Linked DNA regions of Larkinella insperata. The protein of the gene in region 1 interacts with the protein of each later gene in a pairwise test. Links are inferred from orthologs where the notes say so. Each region holds a gene or a part of one and is shown on either strand. Other genes may lie near its edges.

Region 1 (3,209 bases):
ACCGGCACCGGGCTGGCATCCGCGATGCGCGTGAAGTGTTCGATCACCCCGCGTTTGCCGGGTTTATTGTAATAAGGACAAACCGAAAGAATGGCATCGACGCCTTCGAAATCCGTTTCCTTCATCGACGCAACGACCTCCGGCGTAACGTTGCCACCCACGCCGTAGACGATCGGTAATTTCTTCGGGTTATTTTCCTTTAAATACTGAAGCAACTGTTTCTTTTCCGTTTTTGTCACCGTGGGCGATTCGCCCGTGGTACCTTGCAGCACAACATAATCGACACCGCCGTCGGAAATGTGCTGAACGACCCGACCAAACCCGTCGAAATCAACGGTCATGTCGTCGTTAAACGGGGTTACAATGGCGACCCCAACGCCGTGGAAACGAGTATTCATCTACTTGTTTTCTGGATTAGAAGGAATAAGTAAAACGGAACTTAGACAAAGGTACGGTTTTTCTGTCATTCCTAAACATTTACCATCGCCAGAAACTCATCCTCCCCGATCAGGGTGACGCCCATCTTCTGCGCTTTTTCGACTTTCGACGGACCGGCGTTTTCACCCACGATCAGGTAGTTGAGCTTTTTGGAAACCCCGCTCAGTAGTTTGCCGCCGTGCGCTTCGATTTCACTTTCGAGTTCTTCGCGCGAAAAGTTGGCAAACGTACCCGTGTACAGAAACGTCTTCCCCACCAGCGACTCGCCTTTCTTCTCGACGGCCACCCGGTCGGTTTCCATCTGCAAACCCGCCAGCCGGAGCCGTTCAATAAACACCTGATTTTCGGGATCGGCAAACCAGGCCACCAGACTCTGCGCAATGCGGTCGCCCACTTCGGGCACCCCCAGCAGCGCTTCGTACGATGCCGTCCGCAAGGCGTCCATGTTGCCAAAATAATCGGCCAGCTTTTCCGCCGTGGTGTTGCCCACGTACCGGATGCCGAGCGCAAACAGCACATTGGCAAACGGTTGCGCCTTGGACCGCTCAATGGCCGTCAGGATGTTGTCGACCGATTTCTGCCGCAGGCTGACCACCCGCGTTTTTCCGGTTTCAGACGGTCCGCCGTTGCGGTCATTGTAGGCTTTTTCCAGCCCCAGGAGTTGCTCGGCCTTCAGGTCGTATAAATCCGCCGGACTACGCACCAGCCCCCGATCAATCAGCAACTCAATTTTGCCTTCGCCCAGGCTCTCAATGTTCATCGCCCGGCGCTGGATGAAATGCTCAAACCGGGCCTGTTGCTGCGGTGGACAGCCTTTTTCGTTGGGGCAGTAAAAATGCGCTTCCCCTTCTTTGCGGATCAAGGGCGTCTGGCAGGCCGGGCAAACCGTGGGGTAAACAATGGGTTCGACGGCATCGGTACGCTGGGTCAGATCAACGCCGGTAATCTTCGGAATGATTTCCCCCCCTTTTTCAATGAAAACCGTATCGTGCAACATCACCCCCAGCCGCTGAATTTCGTTGGCATTGTGCAGCGATGCCCGCTTCACCACCGTTCCCGCCAGCAACACGGGCTTGAGGTTGGCTACGGGCGTTACGGCGCCGGTGCGCCCCACCTGGTAGGAAACGCTGTTGAGCGTTGTACTGGCCGCTAAAGCCTTGTATTTGAAGGCAATCGCCCAGCGCGGACTTTTGGCCGTGTAGCCCAGTTCGCGCTGCTGGTCGTAGCGGTTGATTTTGATCACAATACCGTCGGTCGCCAGCGGCAATTCATACCGCCGGGTTTCCCACTCGTTGATGAAGGCAAACACTTCCTGCATGGTGGCGCATTTCCGCCAGGTTGGTGACACGTTAAAGCCCCAGTTTTTCATGGCGATCAGGCTTTCTTCGTGCGTCTGAAACACTTCCGGTTCCGACAGAAACGAGTAGAGATAACAATCCAGCCGTCGTTTGGCCACCGCGGCCGAATCCTGCTGTTTGAACGTGCCGGAAGCCGCGTTGCGCGGATTGGCCAGCAGCGGTTCGCCAATGTCTTCGCGCTCTTTGTTAATCCGTTCAAATTCGGCCAGCGGCAGAAAACCCTCCCCGCGCACCTCAAACAAGGCCGGCACGCCCGGATCGGTCACTTTCAGCGGCAGCGTCCGGATGGTTCGCACGTTGAACGTAATATCGTCACCCCGGACGCCATCGCCCCGGGTTGCTCCCTGCACCAGCACCCCGTTTTCGTAGGTCATGCTAAGGGCCACCCCGTCGAACTTTAGCTCACAGACGTATTCGTAAGGCGCATCGTGAAGGCCCCGGCGCACCCGGTTGTCGAACTCCGTCAGTTCCGCTTCCGAGTAGGTGTTGCCCAGCGACATCATCGGAAACCGGTGGTAAACCGTTGCAAATTCCTTACTGATCGTGCCCCCAACGCGGTGCGTGGGCGAATCGGGCCGGCTGAATTCCGGGTATTGCTTTTCCAGAGCCGCAAGTTCTTCCAGCAGTTTGTCGAAGGTAAAATCATCCACCTCCGAAATACTGTTTTGGTAGTATTGGTAGTTATAATAGTTCAGCCGATCCGTCAGCTCGGCAATTCTTTCCTGTGGATTCATGTATTTTAAAACTGGACGTATGCTGTCTTTGTCGGGCTAAATTAGAAGACATTCCAGACAATTCCTTTACTAAGTTGGCCATGATTACCGAATTGTTCGGACAAAAACCCTTAATTTTGGTGCCAACTTTGCCAAGGCAGACCCAAACGTTAACTGATAAATCTGTTTCATGACGCCACCCCTGATTGCGCCATCCATTCTGGCGGCTGATTTTGCCAACCTGCAACGCGATGTTGAATTGCTGAACCGTTCGGAGGCCGATTGGATTCACGTGGATATCATGGACGGCGTTTTCGTTCCCAATATTTCGTTTGGTATTCCGGTCTGCGAAGCCATCAATCGCCACGCCACCAAACCCCTAGACGTTCACCTGATGATTGTTCAGCCGGAACGGTACATCGATGCGTTTGCCAAAGCGGGGGCGGCCCATCCCGATCGGCCCGGCACCATTACCGTTCACCTGGAAGCCAGTACGCACCTGCACCGTACCCTGACGCAAATTCGGGAAACGGGTTGCAAAGCGGGCGTGGCGCTGAACCCGCACTCCCCGGTGGAGCTGCTGGCCGACGTGCTGGACAACCTCGACCTGATCCTGATCATGTCGGTCAATCCGGGCTTTGGCGGTCAATCCTTTATTCCGCAGACGTTGCAGAAGATCCGGAAGCTGCGCAAGCTGCTA
Region 2 (3,830 bases), 890 kb from region 1 along the record:
TTTAAACGGTATTACTATGAATACCACGAAGCCTACGGTTCCAAGCAGTTTGATGTGCAGCCGGTGGCCGTGACCAACGCCGAACTTTCACCCGATGGCAAGACCGTCACGCTGAAGCTGGCCGACCTCAAAGCCGGGTACATCTACGAACTGGAACTCGGCAAACTCCGCTCAACTACCCAGCAGAACCTCATGGGACGGCTGGTTTGTTACACGCTCAACCGACTTCAGCGAAATACACAGGCGAATCCGTAAGAAAAACGCTACTTTTGCGAGTGTGAAGTTATTTCGCAGAGTCTAGCGGAGAGAAGGAGAGTTAAGCGGAGCCTCCGCTAATCGCTATTTAACTCCGCGAAACGACTTATATTAAAAGCATTAGCGCCAATGTCCGAATACAACCATAAGAAAATTGAAGAAAGCTGGCGGGCGTTCTGGGAAAAGAACCAGACGTACCGCACCACGAACGACGCTGCCAAACCGAAATACTACATCCTCGACATGTTTCCGTACCCGTCGGGGGCCGGTTTGCACGTCGGGCACCCGCTGGGCTACATTGCTTCCGACATTGTGACCCGCTACAAACGGCTGAAAGGCTTCAACGTGCTGCACCCGATGGGCTTCGACTCCTTCGGGCTGCCCGCCGAGCAGTACGCCATCCAGACTGGCCAGCACCCGGCCATCACGACCGAACAGAACATTGCCCGCTACATCGAGCAATTGAAAAATATTGGCTTCAGCTACGACTGGAGCCGGGAAGTCCGCACGTCAGACCCGACATTCTACCGGTGGACGCAGTGGATTTTTATGGAATTATTCCGCAGTTGGTACAACAAGGAAACCGACCGGGCCGAACCGATTGAAACGCTGATCGCCCGGTTTGAAACAGCCGGTACGAGCGGAATTCAGGCCGTGGCTGATGAGGATGTTCCTCACTTCACCGCCGACGAATGGAACGCCAAGTCCGAACGCGAAAAATATGAGATTACGCTGAAATACCGGCTGACCTACGTGGCCGACGCGGTGGTGAACTGGTGCGCGGCTTTAGGGACGGTTCTGGCCAACGACGAAGTGAAAGACGGGGTGTCGGAGCGGGGCGGTTATCCGGTGGAGCAGAAACTGATGCGGCAGTGGATGATGCGCATTACGGCCTATGCCGACCGTTTGCTGACGGGGCTGGATACCGTCGACTGGTCGGATTCGCTGAAGGAACAGCAACGCAACTGGATCGGGAAGTCGACCGGTGCGGAGGTAAGTTTTCAGATTGAGCACCGCGTGGAGCGCATCAAAGTGTTTACCACGCGGCTGGACACCATTTTTGGTGTGTCGTTTATGGTGCTGGCGCCCGAACACGACCTGGTGCCGGGGCTGACCACGCTGGAGCAAAAGCCCGCCGTGGATGCCTACGTGACGGCGGCCAAGATGCGCTCCGAGCGCGACCGGATGGCGGACGCCAAAACCGTTTCGGGCGTGTTTACGGGCAGCTATTGCATCAACCCGTTCAACGGCGAACGTGTACCCATTTACTTGGCCGACTACGTGCTGGCGGGGTACGGAACCGGGGCCGTGATGGCCGTGCCGTCGGGCGACCAGCGCGACTGGGCGTTTGCCAAGCACTTCGATCTGCCAATCATCCCGATTCTGGACGCGCAGAAAGAGATTGATAAACAGGCTGACAATACCAAAGAAGGCCGGTACATCAACTCCGGAATGGTGAACGGTTTGACGTATGCCGAAGCCCTGCCGGTGCTGGTGCAGTTTCTGGAAGAACACGGCATCGGAAAAGCCAAAATCAACTACCGGATGCGCGACGCCGTGTTCAGTCGCCAGCGGTATTGGGGCGAGCCCGTTCCGGTGTATTTCAAAGACGGCCTTCCGTATTTGCTGGATGAAGCCGAATTGCCGCTGGAATTGCCCGCCGTTGATAAATACCTGCCAACCGAAACCGGCGAACCGCCCCTGGCCCGCGCCGAGGACTGGAAATACAAAGGAGAATTTGAATACGAATTGAGCACGATGCCCGGCTGGGCGGGTTCAAGCTGGTACTGGTACCGCTACATGGACCCGCAGAACGAAAGCGAGTTTGCCGATAAAGCCGCCATCGACTACTGGCGTGACGTGGATTTGTACGTCGGTGGCTCCGAACACGCGACGGGCCACTTGCTCTACAGCCGTTTCTGGAACAAATTCTTGAAGGACCGGGGCTACGTACCGGAAGAAGAGCCGTTCAAGAAGCTGGTTAACCAGGGCATGATTTTGGGACGGTCGAATTTTGCGTATCGATTCTCGCAAACGAAAGATGTTCATTTAGCTGTAGATGAAGATGAATTTGTTGTAAAAGGGAAAGAGAAGCCCGCAGATTTATTCGTATCACACGGTATCTTTAAAAAGTTAGACGGTAATTCTAACGTTGCAGAAGCCACAGATTTGTTCAAGAAAATAATTGTTGAACAACTAGGAGAGGAATATCTAAGCCAACTCGATTTTGAACCCTTCTCTGGTAAAACTATTCAAGGATTTCCTGGAACAACATTAAAGTTTGCGGACATCCATGTAGACGTTAATATAGTTGAGAATGATATTCTTGACGTAGAAGCATTTAAAAATACACGTCCAGATCTAGTTAATGAAGGGGCTAAATTCCTTCTAGAAGACGGCAAGTACATCTGTGGGGTTGAGATCGAGAAAATGTCGAAATCGAAATTCAACGTCGTCAATCCCGATACGATTGTAGAACGTTATGGTGCTGATACCCTGCGGTTGTACGAAATGTTCCTCGGGCCGCTAACCGACGCTAAACCGTGGAACACGAACGGCATCGACGGGGTGTACCGCTTCCTGAAGAAGTTCTGGCGGCTGTTCTACGAAGAACCCACGGAGAAGACGCCCGGCCGCTGGCTGGTGACCGACGAAAAACCGACGCCCGCCGAGCTGAAAGTACTGCACAAAACCATCCGGAAAGTGGCCGAGGACATTGAAAACCTGTCGTTTAACACCTCGGTGAGTGCGTTCATGGTCTGCGTCAACGAACTGTCGACCCTGAAATGCAACAAAAAGGCGGTATTGCAGGATCTGGTGGTGATCCTGGCTCCGTTTGCGCCCCACATTACGGAAGAACTCTGGGCGGCACTGGGCAACGAAGCCGGAACGCTCAGCTACGCCGAATTCCCGACCTTCAACCCGGCTTATCTGGTGGAAGACACCATCGAATACCCGGTGCAGATCAACGGGAAAGTCCGTACGACGCTGGCGTTTTCGGCGGATGCGGCCCCGAAAGATATTGAAAACGAGATTCTGGCCAACGAGGTGGTGCAGAAGTGGCTGGAAGGAAAAACGCCGAAGAAAGTGGTCGTGGTACCGAAGCGGATTGTAAACGTCGTCGTTTAATCCGGCGGATCAGAACCGTTGTTTTTTCGAAATAGACCGTTCAATGGAGCATTCTGTGACACCGGGGCAATCCGGCGAAACCGTTAAAATTCTGACGTATAACCTCAACGGCATCCGGTCGGCGCTGAGCAAGGGGTTGATCGATTGGTTGGCGCAAAACCCGTTCGACATCCTTTGTTTTCAGGAGGTCAAGGCCACGCACGACGTGGTAGACCTGCTGCCGTTTGAAGCGTTGGGGTACAAATACCACTGGCACGCGGCCGAAAAGAAAGGCTACAGTGGGGTAGCGACGTTTGCCAAACTGCCGCCCGATCAGGTGGTGATGGGGTGCGGCATTCCAGCCTACGACTGCGAGGGCCGGATTCTGCGCACCGACTTTGGCGATCTGACCCTGCTGAACTGTTATTTTCCGTCGGGCACCACCGGCGACGTGCGGCAGGGCGTAA

What was found.
Region 2: the proteins of ligA (region 1) and OQ371_RS18650 interact in binary tests that used the Escherichia coli proteins (3 or more experiments, as listed by UniProt). The link is inferred for Larkinella insperata from one-to-one orthologs.

Annotation. Positions count from the first base shown.
Region 1 is NZ_CP110973.1:5,487,664-5,490,872, forward strand. Bases 1-2,886 are described here. They hold ligA (NAD-dependent DNA ligase LigA), read right to left. Parts: upstream 2,531-2,886; coding sequence 470-2,530; downstream 1-469. Other genes in these bases: dapA (4-hydroxy-tetrahydrodipicolinate synthase), read right to left, coding at 1-398; rpe (ribulose-phosphate 3-epimerase), read left to right, coding at 2,700-2,886. Outside these bases: more of rpe, read left to right, coding at 2,887-3,209. UniProt on the Escherichia coli protein: DNA ligase that catalyzes the formation of phosphodiester linkages between 5'-phosphoryl and 3'-hydroxyl groups in double-stranded DNA using NAD as a coenzyme and as the energy source for the reaction.
Region 2 is NZ_CP110973.1:4,595,243-4,599,072, forward strand. Bases 78-3,584 are described here. They hold OQ371_RS18650 (leucine--tRNA ligase), read left to right. Parts: upstream 78-384; coding sequence 385-3,384; downstream 3,385-3,584. Other genes in these bases: OQ371_RS18645 (PQQ-dependent sugar dehydrogenase), read left to right, coding at 78-255; OQ371_RS18655 (exodeoxyribonuclease III), read left to right, coding at 3,428-3,584. Also shown: more of OQ371_RS18645, read left to right, coding at 1-77; more of OQ371_RS18655, read left to right, coding at 3,585-3,830.